4 regions of the uncultured Halovibrio sp. genome follow, and region 1 is predicted to be linked to each of the others. Evidence: predicted binding sites of a transcription regulator. Region 1 holds the regulator's gene; each other region holds the start of a gene.
The links. Region 1 encodes sigma-54, which starts transcription at its own class of promoters, with help from an activator protein. Its sites were predicted from a motif close to TGGCACNNNNNTTGCTNT; they were not measured.
Positions count from the first base shown of each region.

Region 2: QZ501_RS07540 (PEP-CTERM sorting domain-containing protein) is a predicted target of sigma-54. The motif match lies at 2,231-2,248, and genes of this name have one in related genera.
Region 3: hmpA (NO-inducible flavohemoprotein) is a predicted target of sigma-54. The motif match lies at 3,726-3,743, and genes of this name have one in related genera.
Region 4: QZ501_RS03890 (pilin) is a predicted target of sigma-54. The motif match lies at 2,040-2,057, and genes of this name have one in related genera.

Region 1 is NZ_CAJXMA010000111.1:485-7,286, reverse strand. It holds partial or broken gene QZ501_RS14305 (carbon-nitrogen hydrolase family protein) at 1-414, shown strand, start outside; gene QZ501_RS14300 (helix-hairpin-helix domain-containing protein) at 411-704, opposite strand; gene yjgA (ribosome biogenesis factor YjgA) at 964-1,488, opposite strand; gene QZ501_RS14290 (HPr family phosphocarrier protein) at 1,485-1,754, opposite strand; gene rapZ (RNase adapter RapZ) at 1,771-2,643, opposite strand; gene ptsN (PTS IIA-like nitrogen regulatory protein PtsN) at 2,677-3,156, opposite strand; gene raiA (ribosome-associated translation inhibitor RaiA) at 3,172-3,480, opposite strand; gene QZ501_RS14270 (RNA polymerase factor sigma-54) at 3,547-5,112, opposite strand; gene lptB (LPS export ABC transporter ATP-binding protein) at 5,265-5,990, opposite strand; gene lptA (lipopolysaccharide transport periplasmic protein LptA) at 6,000-6,542, opposite strand; gene lptC (LPS export ABC transporter periplasmic protein LptC) at 6,566-6,802, opposite strand, start outside.
Region 2 is NZ_CAJXMA010000028.1:9,929-18,054, reverse strand. It holds gene prpD (2-methylcitrate dehydratase) at 1-1,373, shown strand, start outside; gene QZ501_RS07540 (PEP-CTERM sorting domain-containing protein) at 1,463-2,188, opposite strand; gene tviB (Vi polysaccharide biosynthesis UDP-N-acetylglucosamine C-6 dehydrogenase TviB) at 2,352-3,632, opposite strand; gene QZ501_RS07530 (TIGR03013 family XrtA/PEP-CTERM system glycosyltransferase) at 3,849-5,270, shown strand; gene QZ501_RS07525 (XrtA/PEP-CTERM system exopolysaccharide export protein) at 5,372-6,004, shown strand; gene QZ501_RS07520 (XrtA system polysaccharide chain length determinant) at 6,028-7,560, shown strand; gene QZ501_RS07515 (polysaccharide biosynthesis protein) at 7,557-8,126, shown strand, end outside.
Region 3 is NZ_CAJXMA010000072.1:1,101-9,226, forward strand. It holds gene recQ (DNA helicase RecQ) at 183-2,036, shown strand; gene QZ501_RS12150 (hypothetical protein) at 2,040-2,303, shown strand; gene QZ501_RS12155 (DUF445 family protein) at 2,300-3,646, opposite strand; gene hmpA (NO-inducible flavohemoprotein) at 3,821-4,999, shown strand; gene QZ501_RS12165 (DUF2897 family protein) at 5,103-5,288, shown strand; gene QZ501_RS12170 (carboxyl transferase domain-containing protein) at 5,301-8,126, opposite strand, start outside.
Region 4 is NZ_CAJXMA010000010.1:24,121-32,246, forward strand. It holds gene QZ501_RS03885 (Wzy polymerase domain-containing protein) at 1-1,352, opposite strand, end outside; gene QZ501_RS03890 (pilin) at 1,484-1,945, opposite strand; gene pilB (type IV-A pilus assembly ATPase PilB) at 2,265-3,992, shown strand; gene QZ501_RS03900 (type II secretion system F family protein) at 3,997-5,214, shown strand; gene QZ501_RS03905 (A24 family peptidase) at 5,238-6,170, shown strand; gene coaE (dephospho-CoA kinase) at 6,172-6,789, shown strand; gene QZ501_RS03915 (CidA/LrgA family protein) at 6,786-7,130, shown strand; gene QZ501_RS03920 (LrgB family protein) at 7,127-7,813, shown strand; gene QZ501_RS03925 (hypothetical protein) at 7,810-8,126, shown strand, end outside.

The DNA of each region.
Region 1 (6,802 bases):
CTGTTCGAACCCGGCGATGAGGTGGTGACTGTGGATACTCCGGCAGGACGGCTCGGCATCAGCATCTGCTATGACCTGCGCTTTCCGGAGCTTTACCGCCGGCTGAGGGAGGCAGGTGCGGAATGGGTGGTGGTGCCGTCCGCCTTCACCCACCGGACCGGTGAGGCGCACTGGGAGCCGCTTCTGCGGGCCCGGGCGATTGAGGATCAGGTCTGGATCTGTGCCCCCAATCAGGGCGGGCAGCATGATGAGCGCCGGCAGACCTGGGGCCACTCCATGATCATTGATCCCTGGGGCAGCGTGGTTGCCGAGCGCTCCGAGGATGGGCCGGGTGTGGTCAGTGCGGTCCTGGACCGCGACCAGCTGGCCAGAACCCGCAGCGCCATCCCGGTATGGGAGCATCGGCGCCTCTAGTCGAGGCGGATCTTCTCCCGGTTGTCACTGACGGTGGCCGGGCCGATGCCGTCCACTTCCTCAAGGTGCTCGGGGGTGGTGAATTCACCCTGCTCCTTGCGCCATGAGACAATGGCGTCCGCCTTGGCCGGGCCAACACCATGGAGGGCCTCGGCGAGGACTTCCGCGCTGGCGGTATTGACGTTGACCGTTTCGGTCTCTTCCGCGGCATCCTGTGCCATGGCCGGCGTGACTGCCAGAACCAGGGTGAGCGCCAGCAGGCGGGTGGTTGCGGAAACGATTCCTTTCATCGTGATGTGCTCCTGTCTGTTCGCGATTGGGGAGGGAACAGAACAGACCCGGAGATGACGGTGCGGGGTGATTGAGGTGGTCCAGACGGGCGGCTTCCCTGCCACCCGAACTGCACCGGCCCTGCCCGACTCCCTGGGCGCTGTCCGTCCCTTTGACCAGGTGCCTCCTGCACCGCATTGCGTCCCTGCGACTGCCTATTCTAGTCAGATCCGTTTCCGGGGAAATAGGACATCGCCCATACACCGTGTAAGCGATTTCCTACAGCTGCTCGCCCTCGTCAATGCGCTCACGCAGGTAGCGGTAGAGACGTCGGCGCGGGCTGTTGCGGTCCCCGCTGTCCGACTGCCTGGCCGCATTACGGATCAGCTGGCGCAGGTGCTGGACATCGGTCTGTGGGTAACGGTCCATGAACTCGGTCAGCGCCGGCTTGCCTTCATGGATCAGGCGCTCACGCCAGCGTTCAGCCATGTGCAGGCGGCGGGTGTGCTCCGGGGTGCCGGCGGTCTGTCCGGCCGCGGCCCGGCGCAGGGCCTGCTCGTCCTCCTCGAGGATCTGGCGGCCCAGGTAGAGGGTCTGGCGACGGCGCGGGTCGCCTTCCGGCAGGTGCCGGACTTCCAGGAGTCCTTCAATGAGGGCGCTGGAGGCGGGCAGCTGGTGGATGCGCTCCTCGGGCAGGGCGGCCAGGGCCGCCGCCAGATCGCGCAGCTCATGCATCTCGCGTTTCGCCTGGCTTTTGCTGGGCAGCTCTTCCTGCGGTTGCCTTGGGGTATCAGCGTCGCTCATTCGTCCTCGTCAAAACGGTTGTTGATCAGTTCCACCAGCGCGTCCCGGGCGTCGGTCTCGTCCGCGCCCTCGATGATCAGGTCAATGTCCGTGCCACAGCTGGCTGCCAGCATCATCACCGACATGATGCTCTTGCCGTCCACTTCCCGCCCGTCACGCCCCAGCTGGATACTGCTTTCAAACTGTTCGGCGCAGCTTACAAGTTTGGCGGCGGCGCGGGCATGCAGGCCCAGTTTGTTGATGATGGTGATGGATTCTCGGATCATTGGGTTTCCGCTGTGTTCAGGGCGTCGGTTGCGCGTGGGGCAGTTCCGTGTGCCGGACCTGGACGGTGCTGAAGGCCTGGCGCAGGTGCGCCGCCAGCTCCTCGGCCATGTAGACCGAGCGGTGCTGGCCGCCGGTGCAGCCGATGGAGATTGTCATGTAGGAGCGGTTCACCGTGTGGAATTCCGGCAACCAGCGGTCCAGAAACCCCTTGATATCCTCGAGCAGGGTCGTGGTGCCAGGCTGGCCGGTCAGGTATTCACGGATCGGGGCATCCAGCCCGGTATAGCCGCGCAGGGATTCGTCCCAGAAGGGATTGGGCAGGCAGCGCACATCGAAGACGAAATCCGAGTCGATGGGCACCCCGTGCTTGTAGCCGAACGACTGGATCAGAAGGGCCATCTGCTGTTCGTCCCGCCCCACGATCCGCTCGCGTACCATGTCGCGCAGCTCGTACATGGAGCGTTCGGTGGTGTCGATGTGCAGGTCCGCAAGCCGCGCGATGGGTTCCAGCAGGGCTTTCTCGTCCTGAATGGCCTCGGACAGCGAGCGCCCCGGTGTGCTCAGGGGGTGCTTGCGGCGGGTCGCGTGGAAGCGCTGCAGCAGCATGCTGTCCGCCGCGTCCAGATAGATGACCTCCACCCTCAGGTCCGGGTGCTGGAGCTGGCGGTAGAGGTTCTCGAAATCGGCAATGTCCGCGGAGAGATTGCGGGCGTCAATGCTGACGGCGATGTCGCTCTGCTGCTCGTCCGATTCCAGCGCCTTGCGCGTCAGCGGCTGCAGCAGTCCGATGGGCAGGTTGTCGATGCAGTAGTAGCCGAGGTCTTCCAGCACATGGAGCGCTGTGCTCTTGCCGGAGCCCGAGCGGCCGCTCACGATGGTCAGTTTCACAGCCCGATCTCCCGCTGGCTGGATGGGTCGGCGTTACGGCGATGCCTTTTCGCTGGCGACAATCAGGTCATAGAGTTCCTGCGAGTCCTGGCACTGGCGCAGGCGCCGGCACAGGCCGCGGTCATTGAACTTCTCCGCCAGCTGGCTGAGCAGCTCAAGGTGCTCACTGGTGGCATTCTGCGGCACCAGGAGCACGAACAGCAGATCCACCGGCTCACTGTCGATGGCATCGAAGTTGATGGGTTCATCCAGCGTCAGCAGCGCGCCCACCACGCGCTTGCAGTCCTCGAGCCGGCAGTGCGGAATGGCGATGCCCTGTCCGATGCCGGTGCTGCCGAGGCGCTCCCGCGCCACCAGATTGTTGAAGATCTGGTTCTCCTCAAGCTCCGGGTAGTGCAGGGCCACCCTTTCGGCAATGGTCTCGAGGATGCGTTTCTTGCTGGTCCCCGGAACACCGCAGAGGGCCAGTTCCGGGGCAAGGATGGATTCAATGGACAGTGATGAATGGACCATGGATACCGCTTGGGATCAGCGGGTGGCCGCACCGTGCATGCGTTCCACCTGCTTTTCCTTATGTTTGAGAATTTGCCGGTCAAGCTTGTCCACAAGCTGATCGATCGCCGCGTACATATCGTCGTGCTGGGCCTTGGCGTTGATTTCGCCCCCGGTTACATGGAGCGTGGCTTCGGCGGTCTGTCGCTGTTTGACCACCGACAGCGTCACCTGGGTGTTGCTGATCTGGTCGGTGTGTCGCTCAAGTTTGTCCATCTTGCTCCGGACATAGTCCTTGAGGGCTTCAGTCAGCTCGATGTGGTGACCTGAAATGTTGAGTTGCATAGTCCGCTCCTGTTTCCGGTTCGGCCCGGCCACCGGAAGGTGGCCATCATACAGGCGTCAGACCCTCTAGACGAGACGTTTGCGTTCGTTCGAGGGTGGAATGTGCATCGCCTCGCGGTATTTCGCCACCGTGCGGCGTGCCACATTGATGCCCTGATCACTGAGTATAGTCGCTATACGGTTGTCGCTCAGCGGTTTTCGGCTTTCCTCCTCATTGATGAGTTTGCGGATCATGGCACGGATGGCTGTGGACGAGCACTCGCCGCCTTCGTCCGTGCTCACATGGCTGGAAAAGAAATACTTCAGTTCGTAAATGCCACGCGGGGTGTGCATGTACTTCTGGGTGGTGACGCGGGATATGGTGGACTCGTGCATTTCCACCGCCTGGGCGATTTCGGAGAGGATCAGCGGCTTCATCGCTTCCTCGCCCTCTTCAAAGAACCTCTGCTGATGATCGACGATCTGGGAGGCGACTTTCAACAGGGTTTCGTTACGGCTCTGAAGGCTCTTGATGAACCACTTGGCCTCCTGGAGCTGGTCGCGCAGATAGGTGTTGTCCCTGCTGCTGTCGGACTGGCGGATGAGTGACGCATAGAGGCTGTTCACCTGCAGCCGGGGCGCGATCTCCGGGTTCAGTTCGATCTTCCAGCGCCCTTCCTGGCGGGTGACGATCACGTCCGGGACCACGTATTCGGTTTCTTCCTCGCCGATGGCATCCCCGGGGCGGGGGTGCAGGCTCTGGATCAGCCCCAGGACCTCCTTGAGCTGCGCCTCGCTGAGCCGGCTGCGGCGCATCAGCTGGCGGTAGTCACGGCTGCCGAGCAGCTGGATGTAGTGGCTGATCACCAGCCGTGCCTGCTTGAGCCAGGGGGTGTCCGTGGGAAGCTGATTGAGCTGGATCAGCAGGCACTCGCGCAGGTCCCGTGCGGCCACCCCGGGCGGGTCGAAGTGCTGCAGCCGGTGCAGGACCGCTTCAACCTCGTCCATCTCCAGTGGATCCTCGTCGTCCGGCGCGCTCAGCCCCTGATGGATCTCCTCAAGGCTCTGGGTCAGATAGCCGCTGTCGTCGATGCCATCCACCAGGGCGTGGGCAATGGCGCGGTCGCGCTCGGACATGGGGGTGAGGTTGAGCTGCCAGTGCAGGTGATCCTGGAGAGTCTCGCCACGGCTGTTGCGGCTCTCAAAATCCGATTCGCCGCCTTCATCCTCGGGGCGTGAGCTGGCGGGCGAGGCGGGGGCGGTCTGGTAGACGTCGTCCCAGGCGGTGTCCACGGGCAGGTTGTCGGGGATTTCGCTGTTGTCCTGCCAGTTCTCGTTCTCCCAGCTCTCGGGCTCGGCGCCGGCGGTTTCCCGTGATTCGTCTTCCTGCGATCCCTCTGACTCACCGGATTCGCGGCCATCTTCCCTGCTGTCACTGTGTTCACTGGTGTCAGCGGTTTCGCTGTCGTCAGTCCCGGCTTCAGCTTCCGCTTCGGCTTCCTCGGCGGTTTCAAGCATGGGATTGGATTCCAGCTGCTGCTGGATCTCCTGCTGCAGGTCGAGTGTGGAGAGCTGGAGTAACCGTATTGCCTGCTGAAGCTGGGGCGTCATTGTGAGCTGCTGGCCCATCTTCAGCTGCAGGGACGCTTTCATGACCATCGACTGCTTTCCCGTTACCGATTGTCCCGCATTTACGTAACCTTAATCCGACCCTGTGGCAGGCCGGCAGGGATTTTGCTTAATGTCTTTTGAATTGAGTGTACAGGCCAATTGGGCAGGGCGACAACGGTTTTGGGAGGACCGTGTCACAGACGGAATTCGTCGCCCAGATAGACTTCCTTGACCTGCTGGTTGGCGAGGATGTCCTCGGAGGTGCCGGAGGCGATGATGTGGCCTTCGCTGACGATATAGGCGGTTTCGCAGATGTCGAGCGTCTCGCGCACGTTGTGGTCGGTGATCAGGACACCGATGCCCCGGTCACGCACCTGGCGCACGATCTGCTTGATGTCGCTGACCGAGATCGGGTCCACGCCGGCGAAGGGTTCGTCCAGCAGGATGAAGGCCGGCTCCACCGCCAGCGCACGGGCGATCTCGGCGCGGCGGCGCTCACCGCCGGAAAGGCTCATGCCCAGGCTGTTGCGGATGTGGCTGATGTGGAACTCACGCAGGAGTGACTCCATGCGTTCCTCACGTTCGGCCTTTGTGAGGTCGCTGCGGGTCTGCAGGATCGCCATCAGGTTCTGCGCCACGGTCAGGCGCCGGAAGACCGAGGCTTCCTGTGGCAGATAGCCGATACCGGCACGGGCGCGGCCGTGCATGGGCAGGTGGGTGATGTCGCGGTCATCGATGCGGATGCGGCCCCGGTCATGGGGAACCAGGCCCACGATCATGTAGAAACAGGTGGTCTTGCCGGCGCCATTGGGCCCGAGCAGCCCGGCGATCTGACCACTCTGGATGCTGAGGGAAACGTCCATCACCACCGGGTGGCGGCGGTAACTCTTGGCCAGGTTCAGCGCTTCCAGTCTCGCCATGGGGTCCGCTCAGTTGCTGTTGTCGTTGCCGCTGTCGCGGCCGGGCTGGATGGTCATCTCAACCCGGTCATCCGCGTCGTCCTCGGAGCTGGAGGCGGTGACCACCCTTTCGGCCACGTCGTACACGATCCGGTTGCCCCGGAAGGTGTCGCCCTGCTGCCGGATGAAGGCCTCGTTCTCAAAGGTGATGCGTTCTTCGTCGGCCCGGTAGATGATGGTCCGGCCCTCGGCGTAGACGGCCGGGCCCTGTTCGGTTTCCGGTTGCTCGTAGGTGGCGGGGTCGCCGGTGGCTACCATCCGGTTGAGGCTCTGGGCCCCGCCCCTGTAGAGAACCACTCTGTCCGCCGTCAGAAGGGCTTCGCCCTGGGTAACCCGGACACTGCCGGTATAGGTGGCGGTTCCTTCCTGGTCATCCAGGCGGGCATTGTCGGATTCAACCCGGATGGGCTTGTCGGAATCCAGATTGAACGCATACAGGGGCAGTGACAGGCTGCTCAGAAGCAGCCCTGCCAGAAACCGCCAGGCGTTTCGGGTGCGTGCCGGGTTGGTCATGAGCAGGCTGTGCCTCCTGTGCGTCAGCGGTTGAAGTACCGGCTGCGGACATCATTCTCGAGCCTGACCGCGCGTTCGTCGATCCACCCCGTCATGCCGACGGCATGGGTCACGCTGCTGCGGTCGATCAGGGTCACCGGCGCATCAGTCTGCACAATCCGTTCGTTGTTATCCAGCGTCATCCGTTCGCTGAGGATCAGCACATCCCCGCGCTCGGTGCTGCTGTGGCGGGCCCGGACATCCTTCTCAAGCATGAGTTT
Region 2 (8,126 bases), on a different contig from region 1:
GCAACTGCCTGATGGACACCCTCGGCTGTGGTCTGCTGGCCCTGCGTTTCCCCGAGTGCACCAAGCACCTCGGCCCCATCGTTGAAGGCACCCAGGTTCCCAACGGCGCGCGCGTGCCCGGAACCCCCTTCCGCCTGGATCCGGTCAAGGCCGCCTGGGACATCGGCTGCATCATCCGCTGGCTCGACTATAACGACACCTGGCTGGCCGCTGAATGGGGTCACCCGTCAGACAACCTTGGCGGCATCCTCGCCATTGCCGATCACCTGTCACAGAAGCGTGTTTCTGAAGGCAAGGACCCGCTGACCATGCGCGACGTGATCGAGGGCATGATCATGGCCCACGAGATCCAGGGCGTGCTGGCACTGGAGAACTCGTTCAACCGCGTTGGCCTGGACCACGTGGTTCTGGTGAAGGTCGCCTCCACCGCGGTAACCGCCAAGCTCATGGGTTGCGGCCGCGAAGAAATCATGGCCGCGCTCTCCCACGCCTGGGTTGACGGCCAGTCCCTGCGCACCTACCGGCACGCGCCCAACGCGGGCTCCCGCAAGTCCTGGGCGGCGGGTGATGCCACCTCCCGCGCCGTGCGCCTGGCTGACATTGCCAAGCGTGGGGAAATGGGCATTCCGGGTGCCCTGAGCGCGCCGCAGTGGGGCTTCTATGACGTGCTGTTCAGCAAGACCAACCGTGACCAGCAGGTCAAACCGGAAGGGGAGCGCCAGTTCAAGCTGCCCCAGGATTTCGGCAGCTACGTGATGGAGAACGTCCTGTTCAAGATCTCCTTCCCGGCCGAATTCCACGCCCAGACCGCTGCCGAAGCCGCCGTGACCCTGCATCCCCAGGTGAAGGACCGGCTGGACGAGATCGATAAGATCGTGATCACCACCCACGAATCCGCGATCCGCATCATCTCCAAGGAAGGCAACCTCGCCAACGCCGCCGACCGTGACCACTGCCTGCAGTACATGACCGCCGTGCCGCTGATCTTCGGCAACCTGACGGCGGAGCACTACGAGGACGACTTCCACGCCAACAACCCGATCATCGACGAGATCCGGGGCAAGATGGAGGTCCAGGAGGACGAGCGCTATACCCGGGAGTACCTGGAAGAGGACAAGCGCTCCATCGCCAACGCCATCCAGGTGTTCTTCAAGGACGGGTCCACCACCGAGAACGTGGCCGTGGAGTACCCGATCGGGCATCGCCGCCGCCGCAAGGACGGCATCCCGCTGCTGGAGCAGAAGTTCCGCAACAACCTGGCGACCCGCTTCACCCAGAAGCGTTCCGAGCAGATCTTCAGCCTCTGCAAGGACCAGAAGACGCTCGAGAACACCCCGGTCAACGAGTTCATGGACCTGTTTGAAGGGTGTTAAATGAACTGACGTTTAGGTTCTGTTAAGCATCCAGAAAGAAAAACGGCACCCATAAGGGTGCCGTTCCAGTTCTAAGCCCTACAGGGCAATCAGGCACGGCGGCGGTAGCTGAAGCCAAGACCCGCCAAACCCAGGCCAAGCAGCGCAAGGGTGCCCGGCTCCGGCACACGGCCGACGGTGACGTCGTCGATGCCATAACCATCGTTCGGATCGTTGGAGTGGATCTCGAAGTTGTCGAGCCCCTCGCCATCATACAGTGAGATGTAGAACAGGCCGCCACTACCCAGGGATTTCCCGAAAACGTCGCTGAACGCGAAATCGAACCCATCGATGCTGAAGCGGCCGCCCGCGTCATTCGGGTCAGTCATGAAAAAACCGACCGCGTTGTTATCAGCATCCGGTGTAAACTTCACGCTCTGCGCATCCATGCTGTCCAGCCACTGGCTGGGGGACGTGGCAAACCGGCCGTTGAACGGTGTCTCATCAGCGTTAAGGACCGCAATGCCAGCACCACACTGGAAACCTTCATCATTACAGCTATCAGTCGGTGAATTAAAAGCCGGCTGAGTCACGTCAAAGGTCCCGACACTGGTGGCAAAGGACGTCATCTGACCGTTAAAGTCGGTGGCTACGTCGTAGCTTTCAAAATCCTCGGGCGGCGCATAGCCGGGTTGCAGCGTGCTGAGGAACGAGGCCTGGGCCGCATTGGCGTTGGCTGCGCCCTCACCGCTGATTTTCAACACTGGCGCTGCATTCGCTGTAGCTACCCCTACCGCCAGCAGACCGACGCTAAACAATTTTGTATAGGTTTTCATCGCACTATGCTCCTTGCATATAAGGTGGAACGCAGGAAAGCTTATGCAAGGAGCAGGCCATAAATTTATAGCCCTAAAATACAGTTAGTTATAAATGGTTAGGAGGATCGCTTGTCCTTTGCCTGTAAAGTAAACTGACACTCGCGAAGCGATCACCGAGGCCTCACAGTCGTCCGTCGACAGCCTGCTTGGGCAGCGCGTACTTCACATCAAACAGTATGGAGCCGGCGGGCTTACCCAGGGCCCGCAGCTTCTCCGCACCGAGCGCCACAAAGTCCCGATGACCCACCGCGAGGATCATCGCGTCGTAATGCCCCTCGGCAGGGCTCTTAACCAGCTCGATGCCGTATTCCTCCCGGACTTCATCCGCGTCCGCCCAGGGGTCCCACACGTCAACGTTGGCATGGTAGTCCTGGAATTCGTGGACCAGGTCGATGGCGCGGGTGTTGCGGATGTCCGGGCAGTTCTCCTTGAACGTCAGCCCCATGATCAGGACGTTGGAATCCACGACCTGGATGCGGCTCCTGGTCATCATCTTGATGACGCGTTCGGCCACCTCAGCCCCCATACGGTCATTGAGACGTCGCCCGGAGAGGATCATCTCCGGATGGTAGCCGACAGCCTGGGCCTTGTGGGTCAGGTAGTAGGGGTCCACACCAATGCAGTGGCCACCCACCAGCCCGGGGCGGAAGGGCAGGAAGTTCCACTTGGTCCCGGCGGCCTGCAGTACTTCCTCGGTATCGATCCCCAGGCGTTCAAAAATCAGGGACAGTTCGTTGACCAGAGCAATGTTCACGTCCCGCTGGGTGTTCTCAATGACCTTGGCGGCTTCGGCTACGCGGATCGAGCTGGCCAGATGGGTGCCCGCCGTAATAACAGAGGCGTACAGGTCATCGACAAAGCGCGCTGTTTCGGGCGTGGAGCCGGACGTCACCTTGAGAATGCTGGTGACCCGGTGTTCCTTGTCGCCCGGGTTGATCCGTTCCGGGCTGTAGCCGGCAAAGAAATCCTGGTTGAAGGTCAGGCCGGATTCGGCTTCCAGGATAGGAATGCAGATTTCCTCGGTAGCCCCGGGGTAGACCGTGGACTCGTAGATCACGGTGTCCCCGTTACTGAGCACCTGGGCGACAGATCGGGAAGCAGCCCTAAGAGGTCCGAAATCGGGCGTTTTGAAGGCGTCGATTGGTGTGGGGACGGTTACGATGTAGACGTTGCAGTCACGGATGCTTTCCAGTTCAGAGGAGAACCGGAGCCGCTCTGAGGCCGCCAGCTCATCGGGTTCCACCTCACGTGTGTCATCGAACCCATCCTGGAGCTGGCCAATTCTCTGGCTGTCGATGTCAAAACCGGTGGTGTGATACAGCCTGCCGAATTCCACTGCCAGAGGCAGCCCTACGTAACCAAGCCCGATGATTCCGATCCGAACGTCCTGAACGGTTGCCATGTTGCTGCTGTCCCTCGTTGATGAAGAGCGGATATTGTGCCTCATGGTGACTGGGTTGACGAGACAGTGAGAAAAACCTCAAAACCAGCAGCGTTACAAATTGAAATTGATTTAATCCAGTGTAGACTGGAGTCAGTTGAGCAGGGCTTCAGGCCCGGTGGCACAGGGTGTGCTGCCAGCTGTCCCGCTCTGTGACGGCGCAAGGAAGGAGATGCTGTGGCGCACGTCCGTTTGTTTCGACATTATCTTCATGTCCCATTTCTGATTCTGGGGCTGCTTGATTTTCTGGCCCTGGTGCTCGCGCTGTATCTGGCGGTGTTTTTCCGCTATTTCGGTGATCCCGCCATGCTGGCCGAGTACTGGACCTATGTCCTGCCCTCGGCCGTTGCCTTCGGGCTTGTAAACCTGGTTGTCATGGTCGCGCTGGCGGTTCACCAGGCAAAGCTCGAGGAAGGCCTCACCGGCATGATGCTCCGGACCATCATGACCCTGATCCTCAGCCTGCCACTTTCCTACGTCCTGGCGTTTCTGCTGCCGGACTACTTCTGGTATCTGGGAGGCGAAGGCGTCGTAACGTCCGCCTCTGTTTTCGGCTTCCTGATGCTGGGTATCGTCCGCAGTCTGTTCTTCCGACTGATCGGTGCGAACCGTTTCCGCCGCCGGGTTCTGATGCTGGGGGCGGGGCGTCGGGCTTACCAGATGGAGCAGGAGCTGCAGTCCCCCATGAACCGCAAGGGGTTCGTGCTGGTTGGATTCCTGCCCGCGAATGAGGACTCAGTGCAGGTGGATGAGCAGCGCCTGTGCCATCAAAAGAAAGACGAGGATCTGCCTGGCCTGATTGACCGGCTGCGGATTGATGAGATCGTGATTGCGGTGGATGACCGGCGTCACGGCGGGCTCCCGATGGAGGGGCTGCTGGAGTGCCGCATGCGCGGTGTGAGGATCATTGAGGGCGCCAGCTTCTATGAGCGGGAGACCCGCAAGGTGGCGCTGGAGATGATCACCTCCGGCTGGCTGGTGTTCTCGGAAGGGTTCTCACTATCCGCCATTTCGCGATTGAGTAAACGGCTGATTGATCTCTCTGCCTCTCTGGTTCTGCTGGCCGTTACCTGGCCGCTCATGCTTCTGACCGTGATTGCGATCAAGTTTGAGGACGGCCTGAAAGCACCGGTGCTCTACAGCCAGGAGCGTGTTGGTCTGAACGGCCGGATCTTCCGGGTCCACAAATTCCGCTCCATGCGCACTGACGCGGAGAAGGGCGGTGCTGTCTGGGCCCAGAAGGACGATGATCGGATCACACGGGTTGGGCATGTCATCCGCAAGGTCCGTATCGACGAACTGCCGCAGATCTTCAATGTGCTCAAGGGCGAGATGGCCTTTGTTGGGCCGCGTCCGGAACGCCCTGTATTTGTTGATCAGCTTTCCGAAAGTATTCCGTTCTACAGTGAACGCCACCGGGTCAAGCCGGGGCTCACAGGCTGGGCGCAGCTGTGCTTCGCCTATGCGGACAGCGAGGAGGACACCCGGGAGAAACTCCGGTATGACCTCTATTACATCAAGAACCAGAGCCTGCTTCTCGATATTCTGACCATGGTACAGACAGTGGAAGTGGTGCTGTTCAAGAAAGGAGCGCAATGATGGGCGCGCAATCTGTAATGCATTTCACCGAAAGATCCCGGCAAGGTCTGACAGAATCATACAAGGGTCAAAGGGATCCGAAGCGGCCATGGAGATTGACAATGAGGCGGATTCAGGGCGTAAGCCTGCTCCTGCTGGTATTCATGCTTATAGCGGGTTGTTCAGGGAGCCCCTATTCTTCTGAGAACCGTATCCAGAAGGCCCTGGAGCGTGAGTCTGAGCCGGTTGAGGAATACCGGATTGGCCCATCGGATGTCCTCCGCGTTGTCGTCTGGCGCAACGAGGACCTCAGCGTCCAGGTGCCGGTACGACCGGATGGCCGGATCTCGGTACCGCTCGTCGGGGACGTTCCCGCAAGCGGCGAGACCCCTGAAGACCTGGCCGGGGAGATCGAGAAGGGGTTGGATCCCTACATTCGCCAGCCTGAAGTCAGCGTTATCGTGACCCAGATGGGCAGCCACGAATTCAGTCACCGGGTCCGGGTCACCGGTGCCGTGCGCCAGCCAGCTTCCCAGCCCTACCGTCAGGGCATGACCGTCATGGATGTGGTCCTGGGTGCCGGAGGATTGAATGAGTTTGCGAACGGGGATGCGGCAACACTGTATCGCCAGATGGATGGTGAGGTGGTGGCGATCCCCCTGGATCTGGAGGCCATCCTGAATGACGGGGACATCAGTACGAACCATCGCCTGGTTCCCGGCGATATCATAACAATTCCGGAACGTCGCTTCTGACGGGCCCCTGGAGGTAAATACCGATGGCATTGCCACTGTCACGCCTTCCCTTTGAGCTGTTGCGTGAGCTCCGCCACTACCGATGGGCGGCTGTCGGGCTGTTCGCCCTGGTCAGCTTTGCGGTGCTTGCGGTTGGGTTCATCTACCCCTATCAGTACCGCTCGGAAGTGGTCATATTCGTGGATGACAGCAATATCATCCGGCCCCTTATGGAGGGATCCGCGGAGATGACCGGGATCTCGGACCAGACTTCATCGGCGCGCGAACTGCTGTACTCCCGCAGGGTTCTGGAACGGCTTCTGGAGTCCGAACGGATTTTCAACGAGAACATTTCCCAGATGTCCACGGAGCGCCTGGAAGGGCTCTATTCACGTTTGAGGCGTAATATCGGTGTCAGCGCCCAGGGCGAGAGCTACTTCACGATCCGCTACCAGGATACGGACCCCAGGCAGGTCTACCTGATCGCCCAGCGGCTGGGGCAGCTGTTTCTTGCCGAAACAAACCGGCGCAAACGTGAAGAAAGCCGCAGTGCTTACGAGTTCATCGACAAGCAGGTGAAGTCCTACGAGCAGCAGATCAGCAACACCGAACAGAAACTGAAGGAGTTCCTGTCGCGCAACGTTGAGGGCACGGAGCAGGAAGCCAATTCCAGGATGGCGCGCATCCGCAGCGACATCGATGCCGCTGAACTGGAGCTGGAAGAGGTTCAGGCCCAGAAGCGCTCGCTGGAAGAACAGCTGGAACAGGTTTCCAGCGGTGAAGGGGTGAGCAGCTCAAGCAATGCCGCTGCGGGCCCACTGGCCGAACGCATCAGTCGTATGGAAGAACGCCTGGATGAACTCAGGCTCCGTTACGAAGACTCCTACCCGGATGTGGCAAGCCTTGAGCGGCAGATCCGGGAACTGAAGGAGCGCCAGTCCAGTGGCCAGCCTGCCGGGCCCGAGAATGACAGCAGCAACCTGATGTTCAACCCGTTTTATCAGGAGCTCAAGACAGAGCTGTCACGTGTTACCGCTCGCGAGGAGTCCCTCCGAACCCGCATCAGTGCCCTCCAAAGGCGCCTTGCCGAGCAGAAAAACCGGATGGAAACGATCCAGGAGAACAAAGCGGAAAGGTCGGAACTGACCCGGGATCTCGAGGTGAACCGGGAGATCTTCAATGATCTGCTCAAGCGTCGCGAGCGGGCCAGAGTCTCAATGCACCTGGATGTTGAAGGGCAGGGCATGTCCTTCCAGGTCCATGAGCAGGCACGGTATCCCCTTAATCCGTCAGGTCTCCAGTTCGAGACCTTCGCCTCAGTGGGGTGGCTCCTGGGGCTGATGGCGCCGTTTGGCCTGCTGGTCGGCATATTGCAGATCGATCCCAGGGTGAGGACCACGGAACAGATGCGTGATGCGCTGGATATCCCCTTGCTGGGAAGTATTCCAAGGGTGCGTACACCCTACGAGCGACGGCGGGAAAAGCGGGGCTACGTGCTTATGGTGGTCTGCGTTGCCGCGGTAGGCGGTGCTTACGGTGCCGTGGTGTTCCTGAGAATGACGGGGGTACTTGGATGAGTGATTCAGGGCGGGGGCGTGACGACCAGGATCGGGAAGTATCGCCGAACACCGGGAACGAGTGGGGTGGTGATGCCAGTTTTGATCGGGTACCGCCGGACGCAACCGAAAAAGGCGATGGCGGGCCCCACGCGAAGCGCCAGACCCAGGGGGCGAGCAGTGACGGCCACGAGTTGGTCAGTAAGCGGGGGGACCTGAGCGAGAAAATCCAGGCCAGCAAGCAGATCGCCAACATGCAGGAGCCCCGGCGTCTGAATCGGGATGACCTGGATGAGCGACGCATCATCTACCCGGAATCGCCGGACCGGAATCTGGTGAACCGTTTCCGCCAGTTGCGGACCCAGTTGCTGGAAGTCAGTAACAACACCAATTTCTCACTGGTGGTAACAGGTGCCGTGGAAGGCGCTGGCGCGTCTTTCATGTCAGTGAACCTTGCGGCTGCATTCGCGTTCGACCAGTCCAAGACGGCCCTGTTGGTGGACTGTAATCTTCGCTATCCGAGCCTGCATTCGCTGTTGGACATCATGCCGGACGCGGGACTGACCGATTTCATTGAAGATCCTGAG
Region 3 (8,126 bases), on a different contig from region 1:
GACTCCGGGCCGGCGGATCGACGATCCTCTTCCTCAGGACTTTAGCACTCCCGGGTTTCCACCCCAATCCACGGAGGAAGTAAAAAGATACGCAGGATGACACCTGATAACGCATCACTTCCCCAGCTTTGCCCAAACAAGTACCCTTTCAACTCCAGAACATGACAAGGAGTCCCTGCCTCGTGCCCGACACCCGCCCCGCCACCGAAGCCAGCTTCGATCAGGCCGCTCACCAGGTCCTGCGTGATGTGTTCGGCTATGATGCGTTCCGGGGCCAGCAGCTGGAGATCATCCGATCCCTGTTCGAGGGCCGGAATGCCATGGTTCTGATGCCCACCGGCGGCGGTAAATCGCTGTGCTACCAGATTCCAGCGTTGCTGCGCCCCGGACTCACGGTGGTGGTATCGCCATTGATCGCGCTGATGCGCGACCAGGTGGAGGCTTTGCAGCACAACGGTGTACGGGCGGCCTGCCTGAATTCCAGCCTGGACCCGGTGATGCAGCGGGATATCGAGCAGTCCGCGCTGGCAGGCGAGCTGGACCTGCTCTACGTGGCGCCGGAGCGGCTGCTCACCGAGAACATGCTGGGGCTGCTGGAGCGTTCGGAGATCGGCCTGTTCGCCATCGACGAGGCGCACTGTGTCTCCCAATGGGGGCATGACTTCCGGCCGGAGTACATGAAACTGGATGTGCTGCGCCAGCGTTTCCCGCAGGTGCCACGCATCGCCCTCACAGCCACCGCGGACCAGCGCACCCGCGAGGAGATTGGCCGCCAGCTGCTGCCGGATGGGGGCGAGACCTACGTCGCCAGCTTTGACCGCCCCAATATCCATTACCGGGTCGGCCTCAAGGGCAACGCCCGCGAGCAGTTACTGACCTTCATCCGCGAGCGCCATACCGGGCATTCCGGCATTGTCTACTGCATGAGCCGAAAGCGCACCGAGTCCACGGCGGAATACCTGAGCAGCCAGGGCGTGCCGGCCGTGCCCTATCACGCCGGGCTGGACAATGAGACCCGCCAACACCATCAGGAGCGGTTCCTGCACGAGGAAGGGCTGGTTGTGGTGGCGACCGTGGCCTTCGGCATGGGCATCGACAAGCCGGATGTGCGCTTTGTGGCCCACCTGGACCTGCCCAAGAGCATCGAGGCGTACTACCAGGAAACCGGCCGCGCCGGGCGGGATGGCGAGCCGGCGGAGGCCTGGATGGTCTATGGCCTGCAGGATGTCTACCAGGTGCGCCAGATGCTGGCCCAGTCCGGCGCGGACGAACACCAGCAGAAGGCGGAACGCGAGCGTCTTGAGGCGCTGCTGGCCTTCTGTGAGGCGACCGGTTGCCGGCGGCAGGTATTACTGCGCTACTTCGGCGAGGAACACGATGGTGGATGCGGCAACTGCGACAACTGCCTGCAGCCCCCGAAAACCTGGGACGCCACCGACTCCGCCCGCAAGGCACTCTCCTGCGTCTACCGCACGGGCCAGCGCTTCGGCGCCACCCATGTAACGGACGTGCTCATGGGCAGAACCAACGACCGCCTCAGCCGCCTGGGCCATGACCAGCTCAGCACCTTCGGCATCGGCACGGACCTCTCCAAGCAGACCTGGCACTCCGTGTTGCGCCAGCTCCTGGCCCACGGCTACCTGCAGAGCGACCCCGAGGGCCACGGTGGTCTTCAGCTCGCCCCCGCATGCCGCACCCTGCTCAAGGGGGAAGCCGGCCTGTCACTGCGTGAGGACATACTGCCCGCCGCCCGCAAGACCTCAGGCACCAGCACCAGACGCAGTGCCCCGCCGGATGTGGCCGGGCCGGAATGGGAGGAAATGCGCCGCTTCCGCAAGGAGCTCGCGGACGCGGAAGGCGTGCCGCCCTACATCATTTTCCATGACGCCACCCTCAGGGAGATGCTCCATGCCAGGCCGAAGAGCCTGGATGAGATGGCCTCGGTGCCCGGCATCGGCCAGGCGAAGCTGGAGCGGTATGGGGAGCAGTTCCTCAATGTGCTGAAGGAACTTGAGGACGCGCCCGAGGAAGCCTGAACCATGGAGGCGATCGACTGTAACGGTACCCCGACCCTGAGCTTCCGCCAGGTGGATGAAATGAACGGCTTCACCAAGGGCACCGCCTTCCGGCTGTTCAAGCACTCCGGTGACGCGCTACAGGAAGGGCGTGATTTCTTCTATTGCCCGGCCCCGGACTACGGGCAGTGGATCGAGACGCTCAAGGCCGAGGGCAAGGTCTATCAGACCTCCCAGCACCTGGTGCTGCTGACCCGGCAGGGGTACGAGCGCCTGCAGCGTCTCTAACCCGCCGCATTACGGGCATTGCGCCGCTCATTCAGCTGCCACGCGAGCCAGACCACCACCAGAAGGGCCCCGATTGGCACCGCAAAGGCCAGGTGCACCTGGACGGTCCCGAGAATCAGGCCCAGGCAGCCCCCGAGGAGCTGGATCACGGTCAGGTTGCCGCCGGTGTTGTCCAACACCATCTTCTCCAGCTCGTCCGTATCGAGCCGGCGCACCTGCTGCTCCACCACGTTGGTCACATCCAGGCGCTTGACCGCCAGCTCGATACCCTGGCTGACCCAGGCCTGCCCCTTCCCGGAATGGAGCACGTTCAGGCCCTGCTTCTTCAGCCACTGCAGGGTACTGATCAGTGATTCCTCAATACGTACCCAGTTGGTCTCGTCTTGCAGGTACCGGTCGGTCTGTGCCACCAGCAACGGCAGGATCCGGTCCCGCGTCGTGGTCCCCAGTGTCTCAATCCAGGTGCCCAGACGGGCCTGGATCAGCGCCTGCACCTCGGGCTTTTCCATTTCCTCCTGGATGCCATCCACCACGGCATCCAGCATCGTCATGAAGTCATCGGAAACCTCGGGATCATTGATGAAACGGTCGAGAATGTCGCTGATCGCATCCTGATCGAACGAAAAAATGTTCTTGATGCCAAGGCCCAGCGCTCCCATACGGCGTTTCTGCCTGAGGTAATCCTCAAGCGCCCTGTTCAGCCAGCCCGAGATCCGGGGAACTTCCTGCTGCAGCCAGTGGCGCGCTTTTCCGGCGAGCCACTCACGGTTCTCCCGGGACTGGAGAAACGTGTTCAGCGTCTCCCTTATCTGGCCCCACCACTGGTCAATGTTTTCCGGGTCGCGGGCCAGATCCTTCAGGGCAGCTTCAACAAAATCCAGAGAGCGTGTCATTGCCTCAGGGCCACGTTCGCGCATCAGATCCACCACCACTTCCGTGATGCGTTTACGCACCTCGGGATCCTGCAGGTGGTCGTCAATCCACAGGGCCATCGTCTCGGTACCGGTCTCGATCAGCCGGCGTTCGCGGATGTAGTCCAGGATGATTTCCGGCGAGAGCAGTTGCTCCTGCACGCTCTCGGCCAGGCTGCGGGCGATCTGATCCTTGTTCTTGGGCACCAGCCCCTGCCAGCCGAGGACCTGGCCCTGCTTGGGCTGGAAGAGCATCTTGATGGCTAGGAAATTGGTGAAATACCCGACCAGGCCCGCCACCGTGATCACGAACCCGGCACGCGCCCAGATGTTGTCCCCGGCAAACCAATAGTCCAGCAGGCCGAACACCAGGGCCGAGGCCAGCAGCCCACGACGGAAGTTGCTGTCCCAACGGGTCAGGTCCACATCCATAGCGATTCACCTCCTTGAGGTTGGTATTCAGCGGCGACCGGTCACTGCCTCACGATACAGATGAACCACCCCCATTGCATGGCAACATTATTGCTTCATCATTTTTACATTAATCAAAAAAGATGTATTATTCGTGCCGCTTAAAGAATACCCCAGCAATCAACAGGAGTGCCTATGCTGAGTTCGACCCAGGAACAGATCCTCGCAGACACGGCCCCCATCGTGGCGGAACACCTTGAAACCATTACCGCCCGGTTCTACCCGCTGATGTTTGAGCGCTACCCGGAGGTCAACGCGCTGTTCAACGCCAGCCACCAGGCCAGTGGCAACCAGGCGCGCGCGCTGGCCGGAGCGGTTCTGCAGTATGTTCAGCTGCGCAGCAACCCGGCGGAAGCCCGGGCTGCCCTTTCAACCGCCATCGGCAAACACATCTCGCTCGGCATCCAGCCGGACCATTACCCCATCGTGGGCGAATGCCTGATGGCGGCCATTGGTGATGTGCTGGGTGATGCGGTGACGCCGGACGTCGCGGATGCCTGGGAAGCACTCTACAACGAACTGGCGGGGCTTCTGATCGACGTGGAACAACAGCATTACCACGACTTTGCCAACCGCCCGGGCGGCTGGCAGGGGCGGCGCGCGTTCCGCATCCGCAGCCGCCGACCAGAGAGCGCGGTCATCACCTCCTTTGAGCTGGAGCCCGTGGACGGTGAGCCGGTAGCGGACTTCCAGCCGGGGCAGTACATCGGTGTCCGGCTCAAGATCAACGGTGAGCCCGTCTATCGCCATTACAGCCTGTCCGATGTGCCCAACGGCCGCACCTACCGCATCTCCGTCAAGCGCGAATCAGAGGGCCATGCCAGCCGCTTCCTCCATGACGAAGCGCAGAACGGCCTTGAACTGGAACTCCTGCCCCCGGCCGGCGAACTGACGCTCACCGGCCAGGAACCGCTGTTGCTGATCAGCGGCGGCGTCGGCCAGACCCCAATGCTGCCCCTGGCGAAGCAGGCCCTGGAGCAGGGGCGCCCAGTCGCCTACCTGCACGCCGCGCGCAGTCGCCAGCACCATGCCTTCTCGGACGAGATCCAGGCCCTCCAGGCCCAGTACCCGGAGCACTTCAACCCGGTTGTCATCTACGAAGAAGGCGACATAAGCGAAGGAGCGGACGCCATTGGCATGATCGACCAGACACTGCTTTCACAGCACCTGCCCGACCCGTCCGTCCGGTGCTACTTCGTGGGGCCGGAACCCTTCATGCAGACAGTGGATGCCGCACTCGAAGCACTGGGGGTCAGCGAGAGCCGGCGCCACTACGAGCACTTCGGCCCGGCTCGCCCGCTGAGGGCTGCCTGAAAGAGACTCGACGCTCTCGCCATTCATACCTGGCAAGTTGAAACAGTGGTACCGTTAAGGCAGGGTTCCGGCCCTGCCATGCCACCAGTCCGGGGGAGCGCTCATGTCCGCCACCGAATGGATCATTTTCGTTCTTGTTATCGGCTCCATGCTCGGAGGACTGTTCTGGCTGCGCGACAGTGCCCGCAAGCTCAATATGTCCAGTGAGCAGATGGAAAGGATCCGCAAACGCAAGGCGGAGCTGGAGGCAGAAGAAAAGGAGCAGCAGGAGAAAAATGATGGGCCATAATCAAGGACGGTCTTACCAAGTGTCCACAAACCCGCTCTGCCCGGATTCTCCCTGCCGCCCCACATAGGCGGCGTTCAGCCCGCGCAGCAGCCAAGCCCGCGTCTCCTGCGGGTCGATGACGGCGTCAATCTCCAGGTAGCTGGCCACGTTGAGGGCCTTGCCCTGCTCGTAGGCCTTCGCGACCAGGGTATCGAACATCTTCTTTTGGGATGCCTCATCGGGCTGGGCCGCGAGTTCCTTGGCAAAGCCCAGCCGGACGGCGCCTTCCCAGCCCATGGGCCCGAACTCCCCGCTCGGCCAGGCGGCGGTAAAGAACGGCGCATGCAGGCTGCCGGCGGCCATCGCCTGGGCACCCAACCCATAGGCCTTGCGCAGCACCACCGTGAAAAAGGGAACCGAAAGGTTGGCCGCCGCCACAAACATGCGCGACACATGGCGGATGGTGGCCTGTTTTTCCGCTTCCGGGCCCACCATGAAACCAGGCGTGTCGCACAGTGACACCATGGGCAAACCATGGGCGTTGCACAGCTGCATGAAGCGCGCGGCCTTGTCGCCGGCGGCGGCATCCACAGCACCGCCGAGGTGCGCCGGGTTGTTGGCGATCAGCCCGAAGGGCCGCCCCTGGATGCGCACCAGTGCGGTAACCAGCCCGGGCGCGAACTCCCGGCGCAGTTCCAGCACGCTGCCCTCGTCTGCAAGGGTCCCGAGCACGTCCCGGATGTCGTAGACGCGCATGCGGTTTTCCGGGATCAGATGGCGGAGCCGGCGCTGGTCCGGTTCCTGCCAGTCATCAATCGGCCCCTGAAAATAGGCCAGGTACTGCTTGGCGGTTTGGACCGCTTCCGCTTCATCCTCGACCAGTACGTCGATCACGCCATTCGGCCCCATGACCGATGTCGGCCCGACTTCCTCGGGGCTGTAGCTGCCCAGTCCGCCCCCTTCGATCATGGCCGGCCCGGCCATGCCCAGGGTCGTGCCGCGGGTCGCGATGATGACATCGCAGCAGCCCAGCATGGCGGCATTACCGGCATAACACCGGCCCGAGGCAATGCCGATGGTCGGCACCTTTCCGGAAAGTGCAGCCATTGCCGCGAAACTATGACAATCCAGGAAGGACACACCGTTGGCATCGGTATCGTTGGGCCGCCCTCCCCCGCCTTCCGCGAAAAGCACCAGGGGAATCCGCCACTGCTCCGCCAGCGCCAGCATCCGATCCGCCTTCCTGTGCCCGGCCACGCCCTGGGTGCCCGCGAAGACGGTGTAATCGTAGGCCAGCGTAACGCAGCCTGAATCCGGAGCGCCGAACACATCCGCGTTCACCGTGCCGATGGCGGTAACCAGGCCATCCGCCGGGCTCAGCTCCGCCAGTTGCTCCACGGACTTGCGGCGGCGTTGCGCGGCCACCGCCAGGGCACCGTATTCGTTGGTACTGCCCTCATCGAGCAGATCCTCAACGTTCTCACGGGCAGTGCGTTGCCCGGCTTTGTGGCGTTTCTCCACCGCCGCCGGGCGGCGCTCGTCCGTGAGCTGTGCGTGACGTTCGAACACCTCCTCAAGGTCCGCCCGGATGTGATCAAGATCCACGGCCTCTTCGGTCTGGAGCTGCTGATCATCCACCTCCGCTGGCTCAATGAACAGCAGCGCCTGCCCTTCCGCCACCATGGCCTCGGGCTGCACGGCGAGCGCACGCACGATGCCGGACTGGCTCGCCCTGACCACGAACTCCATCTTCATGGCCTCCAGTACCGCAATCACCTGGCCAGCGGCCACGGCATCCCCTTCCGCCACGTCAACGCTGACCACCTGGCCCGCGCTGGGCGACTCGATGCCGACGGTGCCAGCCGGCGCCTCAACACTGCCCACGGGATCCACGGACGCCGGCGCGGCGGCGTCTACATGCAGGTGCGGGTGAGCCTGATCGTCGGCCGCGATCAGCGCCTCCAGGTGAGCCTCGAAAAAGCGCGTCGTGACGTCATAGTCTTCCACTTCCGGCCGCTGCAGAAGGTTCCGGAGCAGGCCCATATTGGTCGCCACGCCCTCAAGCCGGAATTCACAGAGGGCACGATAAAGGCGCTTGAGGGCTGCCCTGTAGCTGTTGCCATGAGCGATCAGCTTGGCCAGCAGTGAGTCGTAGGACGGACTGATGGGCAGGCCCACGTAGCCGTGGCCATCCACACGGAGGCCAGGACCGCTGGGTGGCTCGTAGGCGGTGAGCGTGCCAGCGGCCGGCATAGCGCTACCGTCCGCCTGCAGGGTTTCGGCGCAGACGCGCGCCTGGATGGCAAAGCCTCGTGGTGTCGGCGCCGTTTCAAGCGCCAGGTCCGCCAGGGTCTGGCCCGCCAGAAGCTCCAGCTGGGTCTGAAGCAGGTCAACGCCGGTCACCTCCTCGGTCACCGTGTGTTCCACCTGAACCCTTGGATTGGCTTCCATAAAGACGAACCGCTCCGGCTGATCCGCATCCACCAGGAACTCGAACGTGCCCAGGCCGTGATAGTTCACGGACCGCGCCATGGCCATTGCACACTCGATCATGGCATTACGGGTTCCGGCATCCAGGCTGGGGCTGGGCGCTACTTCGACGAGTTTCTGGTTGCGGCGCTGGAGGCTGCAGTCCCGCTCCCACAGGTGGCTGACCGCGCCGGTGCCATCCCCCAGCACCTGGATCTCGATGTGGCGCGCCCGCTCGATGAGCCGCTCCACGTAGAGCGCGCCATCACCGAAGGCGGACTGCGCCTCGGACTGGCAACGGGTGAACGCTTCCTCGAGCTCGCTTCCACAGGCAACCGCACGGATGCCACGGCCACCGCCGCCCGCAGCTGCCTTGAGCATCAGTGGCCC
Region 4 (8,126 bases), on a different contig from region 1:
TGACTACCGAGGTTCCATGCCGAAACGAGAGTTACCGCAAGAAATAAAGTAGCCGTTGCATACTGAAGCCACCTCGACGTTACAGAGATAGAGGACACTTTAAAAAGGGGCAAAACAAAAAGGAGAGAAACCACGAGATACCAGGGATACCAGAGCGGATATTCCACCATACTGTGAAGGAATATTGTGCCCATGACGCCGGCCACCGGAACACACCAGTCCTCTGACCTCGACCGCCACAACTGACGAAGCAGCAGCGCCACAAGCCCCACTGTGACCAGGAGTCCAACCAGGCCCATCTCAATAAAAACCATGGAAAACAGGTTGTGGGAATGTGTCCATGCCCCCTGACCTCCCGCCTGCCCGAGAGGTGTGACGGCTTGTTCAAAGGAAAAGACTCCATACTGGCCGAAGCCACTCCCGACCAGCCACTCCCCGGCCGAAAGGGCCGGAAGCGCATTCAAAATCTTGGCATGCTCAATCAGCCTCGGTTGATCCGCAATCTCCCGCTCAGCAAGTGAGACACCTGACGGGGACTTTATCCAACCAGCATCAGCTAATTGCATTTCCAAAGGGGCGCTCACAACAGGGACAACCAGCAGACACAAGCAAACAACCAGCGCAACGCCCCCAAGTTGCTTGCCCTGGCGGACAATCGGGGCCTCCTTCTGCAGGACTGCATAAAGCGCTAGTCCCAATGCCAGAGGGATAAACAGATAATTGAGGCGTGATGCGGCCAATGCCATCACCCACCCAATAAACACTGAAAATGCCAGCAAACCTCCGAATCTCTGCTCATTTCGACAAGCAAGGTAAACACCTGCAAACAATGCCAGCCAGAGGGTCGAAGTCGTCAGATTGGGCTGCCCCCAGGGTCCTTCAAGACGCCCGGCATCCGGGGAGAAAACGCCAGAGATGGCACCAATGGCACCGTAATGCAGCAGCAACGCGATCACCGCATACAGGATGCCACCGACAACCAGCCCCCGGCACAGCAGCCAAACCATATATTCCCTGCCACAATCAAAATATACAGAAGAGCCCCCGACAATAACTGCAGCACTGACAAGCAGGGTTACCATTGCCCAGCGAAAAGACACGACGATTGCAGCATCGACAAAAAGCTGGGAAATGAACAGCGATATTGCGATCAGAACCGGCAAGAGCACCGCGTGGGAGAAAGGCAGTTTTTCGCGCCGACCAGCGGCAACCAAACTGGCGACTAAGAGCAGGGCGCCCGTCAGAAGCGTCAGTCCATTTGGTAGTGCCGAACTCAGAGGCCAAAAACGGCCTAGGCTGAGTGTTGGAACCAGAAAAAGCGCAACTAGCAACGCCCGCTCGATTTTTCCCATCAACTGAAACCTTCTGACGAATAGCTTCGGCACTATAAGCAAATGAGGCGCCTGACAGTACATGCCCAATAAAAAAGGGAGGCATAAGCCTCCCTTCTAGCACTCGGACAGTGTAGCTTATCGAAGCCCCATTACGATTTAGAACACCCGCTCGGAAGGAACGAGTCGTCCCAGCCACCTGCACCGTTCTCTTTAACCGCGCAATTCCAAGTACCTTCACTGGTCCGACTCAGGATGATCTGGGCATCACTGATTGCTGTACTGGCATCACCACCAAGCTGTCCTTGAATGGTTCCAGAACCGTCACCACTCGAAAAGTCTACTTCAGTGCCAGTCCCGCCAGAAGTGCCACTGCCAGTAAGGATACTTGAGCCCGTATAACCAATCGATGCGAGATCACTTGGCTCTTGGCCTCGCATAAGGCTCTCTTCCGCAGCCGTCTTCAGAGCTGAAATCTCGCCATAGGCACGGTTCATCTGAGACCGAGCAATATAATCCTGATACTGCGGGATCGCGATTGCCGCCAGAATACCGATGATGGCAACCACGATCATCAATTCGATGAGCGTGAAACCCTGCTGTTTGTGATTCATCTGAATCGATTGCATTGGTGCACCTCCTGAAGGTGTTGTCTTTTTGATTACCGGCATCAGCAATGGACCCTGCCTTTGCCTGCCTGCTGTGAAGATAGCAGCTGCCATGCCAGTTTTCCTTAAAAAAGGATAACGGCCTACAATCAGCCACCTGGAGAGCCGCCTCGTAAACAAGCCACCTCCCCAAAGGCGCCAATGTGACACTGTTTGACACGCTGAGGTGACGCATTACGTCACTGTCATCCCCTTTTCATCACTGGCTGAACACTGAGGCAGGCACTAGACTCTTGGGGCAGTTCAACACAAGACCAGAGAGACCATGGCTTCTGACCCCCAGAACGTAACGCTTACCGGGCTGGCCCGGCGATTTGTGGATGACGGCATCCTGGAAGAGACCGTGGCCCGGGAGGCCTTTGTCCAGGCCAACCAGGACCGCATCCCTCTGATCACCTATCTCATCCAGAACGAGCTCGCCCCCGGTCAGGCGCTGGCGTTCTCGGCCGCTATGGAATTCGGCGTTCCGGTGATGGACCTGAACGCTTTTTCCGCCGACATGATGCCGGAAGGGCTGGTGGACGAGAAGCTGATCCGTGCCCACAGCGTACTGCCGCTGGTCCAGCGCGGAAAGCGGCTGTTCGTCGCCATGGCGGACCCCACCAACCTGCAGGCGCTGGATGAGATCAAGTTCCACACCGGGCTGAGTACCGAAGCAGTCCTGGTGGAAGAAAGCAGCCTCCGTCAGGCTATCGACAAGTACATGGAGTCCCAGGACACCTCCATGCAGGATCTGGGCGGGGACTCGGATCTTGAGGATGTGGACTTCGAGAGCGGCGACGAGGAAGAGGGACAGGACAAAAACGCCGTAGACGCCACGGACACCGATGATGCGCCCATCGTCAAATACGTGAACAAGCTGCTGCTCGATGCCATCAAACAGGGCGCCTCAGACGTCCATTTCGAGCCCTATGAGAAGATGTACCGCATCCGCTACCGGTCCGACGGCATCCTGAACGAGGTCGCCAAGCCCTCGATAAAGCTCTCCCACAAGCTGGCGGCGCGCGTAAAGATCATGTCCCAGATGGACATTTCCGAACGCCGGGTGCCCCAGGACGGGCGGATCAAGCTCAAGCTCTCCAAGTCCAAATCGATCGACTTCCGGGTCAACACACTGCCCACGATCTGGGGGGAAAAGATCGTACTGCGGATACTGGACCCAACCGCCGCTCAGATGGGGATCGACCAGCTCGGCTATGAAGAGGACCAGAAGCAGCTCTACCTCGAGGCCCTCAAATCGCCCCAGGGCATGATCCTGGTCACCGGCCCAACCGGTTCCGGTAAGACAGTTTCCCTTTATACCGGTCTGAACATCCTCAACACCCCGGAAGTGAACATCTCCACGGCGGAAGACCCGGCGGAGATCAACCTGGAGGGGATCAACCAGGTCAACGTGAACAACAAGGTGGGCCTGACGTTCGCCGAGGCGCTGCGCTCTTTCCTGCGTCAGGACCCGGACATCATCATGGTGGGCGAGATCCGGGACCTGGAGACCGCGAATATCGCCATCAAGGCGGCCCAGACCGGCCACCTGGTCCTCTCCACCCTGCACACCAACAGTGCGGCGGAGACACTGAGCCGGATGATGAACATGGGGGTCGCCTCGTTCAACATCGCCACCTCGGTCAGCCTGATCATTGCCCAGCGGCTGGGGCGCCGCCTGTGCAGCAACTGCAAGCAACCCGCCGACGTTCCCCAGGACATTCTTCTCAAGGAAGGTTTCACACAGGAACAGATTGATACAGGGTTTACGCTTTACAGACCGGTAGGCTGTGATAAATGTAAAAACGGGTATAAGGGCCGGGTAGGCATCCTCGAGGTGGTCCGTATCACCGAGGACATGGAGAGCATGATCATGAACGAGGCCAGCTCCATTGAGCTCGCCCGCCAGGCCCGTAATGAAGGCTTCAACAGCCTGCGCCAGTCCGCGCTCGAGAAGGTGATTCAGGGCGTGACCAGTCTGGAAGAAGCGAACCGTGTAACGAAGGATTAACTCCATGGCGGCCAACGAACAGAAGCTGGACACCTTTACCTGGGAAGGCAAGGACCGCAAGGGCAACAAGACCAGCGGCGAGACCACCGGCGCCTCTCCGGCGCTGGTCAAGGCCCAGTTACGCAAGCAGGGCATCAAGCCCGGCAAGATCAAGAAAAAGAGCAAGCCGCTTTTCGGTGGCCGGACAAAAATCACGCCCTTTGATATCGCCACCTTCACCCGCCAGATGGCGACCATGATGAAGGCGGGCGTGCCGCTGATCCAGTCCTTTGACATTGTCTCCGACGGCCTTGAGAACAAGGGGCTTCAGGAGCTGATCATCGCCATCCGTAACGACGTGGCTTCGGGTAACAGCTTCGCCAACGCCCTGCGCCAGCACCCGAAGCACTTTGATGACCTCTACTGCAACCTCGTGGATTCAGGTGAAGCCGCTGGTGCACTGGAAAGCATGCTGGACCGGGTCGCGACCTACCTTGAGAAAACCGAGAACCTCAAGCGCAAGGTCCGGAAGGCCATGACCTACCCGATCTCCATCATCATCGTGGCAGTCATCGTTACGGCCATCCTCCTTGTGAAGGTGGTGCCACAGTTCGAATCCCTGTTCCAGGGCTTTGGCGCGGACCTGCCCGCCTTTACCCAGATGGTGATCGGGATGTCCGAATGGCTACAGGCCTGGTGGTGGGCCGTGCTGATCGGCATCATCGGTACGGTCTTCGGGTTCCGGACAGCCAAGAAACGGTCCCCACGCTTTTCCGATGCCGTGGACAAGTACGTGCTCAAGCTCCCTGTTGTGGGCATAATCCTTGACCAGTCCGCCGTAGCCAAGTTCGCGCGGGTTCTTTCCACCACCTTCGCCGCAGGTGTGCCACTGGTCGATGCCCTGGATTCCGTTTCCGGCGCCACCGGCAACGCCGTCTACCGGGATGCCATCCTCCAGGTCAAGGACGAGGTTTCCTCGGGGACGCAGCTGCAGACCGCCATGCGCCAGACCGGCGTCTTCCCGGTGCTCGCCATCCAGCTCACCTCCATTGGTGAGGAATCCGGTAACCTGGATGAGATGCTCGGCAAGGTCGCCGACCACTACGAGGCCGTGGTGGATGACCTGGTCGATAACCTGACCTCGCTCATGGAGCCGGTGATCATGTCCGTTCTGGGCATTCTCGTCGGCGGCCTCATCATCGCCATGTACCTCCCCATCTTCCAGATGGGCTCGGCCATGTAACCCTTTACACCAAGGATCCGGTCTTGCAGAACCTGATACAGATCATTCTCAGTACACCCTGGCTCCTGTGGCCAGCGGTGGTGGGCGTCTCGCTGTGCGTGGGCAGCTTCCTCAATGTGGTGATCCTGCGCCTGCCGCGGATGATGGAACAGGCCTGGCGCCAGGAATGCGAAGCCCTGTTCGCCGAGGAACCTGGCAGGAGCGGCCAAGGCCTCGATTCCGCCCAACCCGGTACTGAGCAGGATACTGATCGCGGCCGTGGCCGCTCCTACGGGCTCTCCTATCCTCGCTCGCATTGCCCGGAATGCGGTAATACGATCCGGGCCATCGACAACATCCCGGTACTCAGCTGGCTCTTCCTGCGCGGGCGCTGCCGGAACTGCGGCACCGGCATCTCCGTGCGCTACCCGGCGATCGAGGCGCTGACGGCAGTGCTTTCAGTGCTTACCGTGCTCATCCTGGGCACCAGCGTCGAGGCACTGATTGCCCTTCCACTCGTTTGGGCACTGCTTGCCCTGACGGTCATCGACCTGGAAACCACCCTGCTTCCAGACAGCATCACCCTCCCGCTGCTCTGGGCCGGGCTTGTGGCCAGCGCCCTGGGGCTGGGCCAGGTTGGGCTCGAAGCCGCCTTCTGGGGGGCCGTGGCGGGTTATCTCAGTCTCTGGAGTGTCTACCACCTCTTCCGCCTTCTGACCGGCAAGGAAGGCATGGGACATGGGGATTTCAAGCTGCTGGCCGCCCTCGGTGCCTGGCTGGGCTGGACCATGCTGCCGGCCGTCATTCTTCTCTCCAGCCTTGTGGGTGCCGTGGTGGGCATTGCGATGATTGCCATACGTGGGCATGATCGCAATATTCCGATTCCCTTCGGCCCCTACCTCGCCGCAGCTGGCGTGATCGCGCTCTGGTATGGGCCGGAACTGCTGGATCTGTGGCTGTCCTTGATGAGGGTCTGACATGTTTGTGGTTGGCCTGACCGGAGGCATTGGCAGCGGCAAGAGTACCGTGGCCAACCTCTTCCGTGAGCACGGCATCTTCGTGATTGACGCGGATGATGTATCCCGCGAGGTGGTTGAGCCCGGCGAACCGGCACTGGAAACCATCCGGAGCCACTTTGGCGATGCCGTTCTCCAGCAGGACGGCACCCTGGACCGGGCCGCGCTGCGCAAACGTGTCTTCAACGATGACGGCGAACGCCAGTGGCTGGAGGCCCTGCTGCACCCCCGCATTGCCGAACGCCTGAAACACTATCTGTCTGAAGCGGATTCGCCGTATCAGATGCTGGTGTCGCCGCTTCTTCTGGAAACCGATCAGCACAGGCTCTGCCAGCACATCGTGGTGGTGGACGTCAGCCACGAGACCCAGATCCAGCGCACCATGAGCCGGGATGACAACGACCGCGCCCAGGTGGAACGCATTATTGCCGCGCAGATGCCCCGGGAGGACCGGCTCAGGGCTGCGGGCAACGTGATCGACAATGACCAGCCGCTGGAGCGCGTGCGCGAGGAAGTCGCGGGCCTGCATCAGCACTTGCTTGCCATGGCCGCCGAGGTTTCCGGAGATACCCTTTCATGAAGGGAAGCCTTGTTACCGGTCTGGCCATTATCCTGCTGTTCCAGCTCGCCGGCCTGGCACTGGAGCAGATTCCAGGCATGCCGCTGCCCGGACCGATTTCCGGCATGGTGCTGTTCTTCCTGTATCTGGTGATCACGGGCGGAGGCTATGACCCGGAGCGCGAAGCCGCCCGCCAGCTGCTCACCCATATGGCACTGTTCTACATCCCCGCGGGCGCCGGCATCGTGACCCTGGGCGCACTGCTCATGGAGCAGGCCCTGGGCATCACCCTGGCACTGACCCTGGGCACCCTGATCGCATTCGTTACCACCGCCCATCTCATGCAGTGGCTGAGCCGATGAGCACCCTACTGAACTCGCCCCATTTCGCCATTACGCTGACCCTGCTGGCCTATCTCACCGGCCATGGACTGTACCGGATCACCGGCAAGCCCAGCTTCCTTCAGCCCGTGGTTTCCGGCATCGCCCTCGTGGGGGCCACGCTGCTGGTGCTGGATCTCGATTACGGCACCTACATGGAGGGTGCCAGTATCATCCACTTCATGCTTGGCACCGTCACCGTGGCCCTGGGGCTGCCGCTTTACCAGAACCTTGGCCTCATTCGCCGCCACCTGCTGCCCCTGATGGTCACACTGGCCGTCAGCGGCGTTGTGGCAGCGGGCAGCGCCACCGGCCTGCTCTGGCTCACCGGCTCCGACCACGCCACCCTGATGTCCATGGCCACCAAGTCCATCACCACCCCAATGGCGATCTCCGTGACCGAATCCATCGGCGGCTACCCTCCGCTGGCGACCGGATTCGTTATGGTCACCGGCATTCTTGTGGCCGCCTGCGGCGGGCCAGTACTGCGCATCACCGGTGTCACGCACCCCGCTGCCAAAGGCTGCGCCATGGGCATGATCGGCCATGGTGTAGGCACTACCCGAGCCTTTGAAATGGGCTCGGAAACCGGTGCTTTCTCTGCACTCTCAATCGGCCTGATGGGCCTCTACACCGCCATCGGCCTGGGGCTGCTGATGCCGTGAGCTGGATCCGTTCCCTGATCGGCACCAGCTGTCTCGCGCTCGGCAGTCTGGAACCCACCTGGGCCACTCTGGCCCCACCCGCGAAGCCGGAGCCACCGCCCCGGGTGGACATTGAGGAGCTTCCTGCGGACTTCTTCGACTGGGACGGCCCCCGCTACCTGAAACCCAAAGACACCTGGCTCGACCAGGCCGGCCACTGGGTGGTGCGCCGACGCCGCATCCATTCGCGCCATGTCGAGGCTCTGGGCCAGGGTATTGACCAGACCCTTTCCGGCCAGACCTGGGTGGATCAGGATAACGACAGCTACCTGCG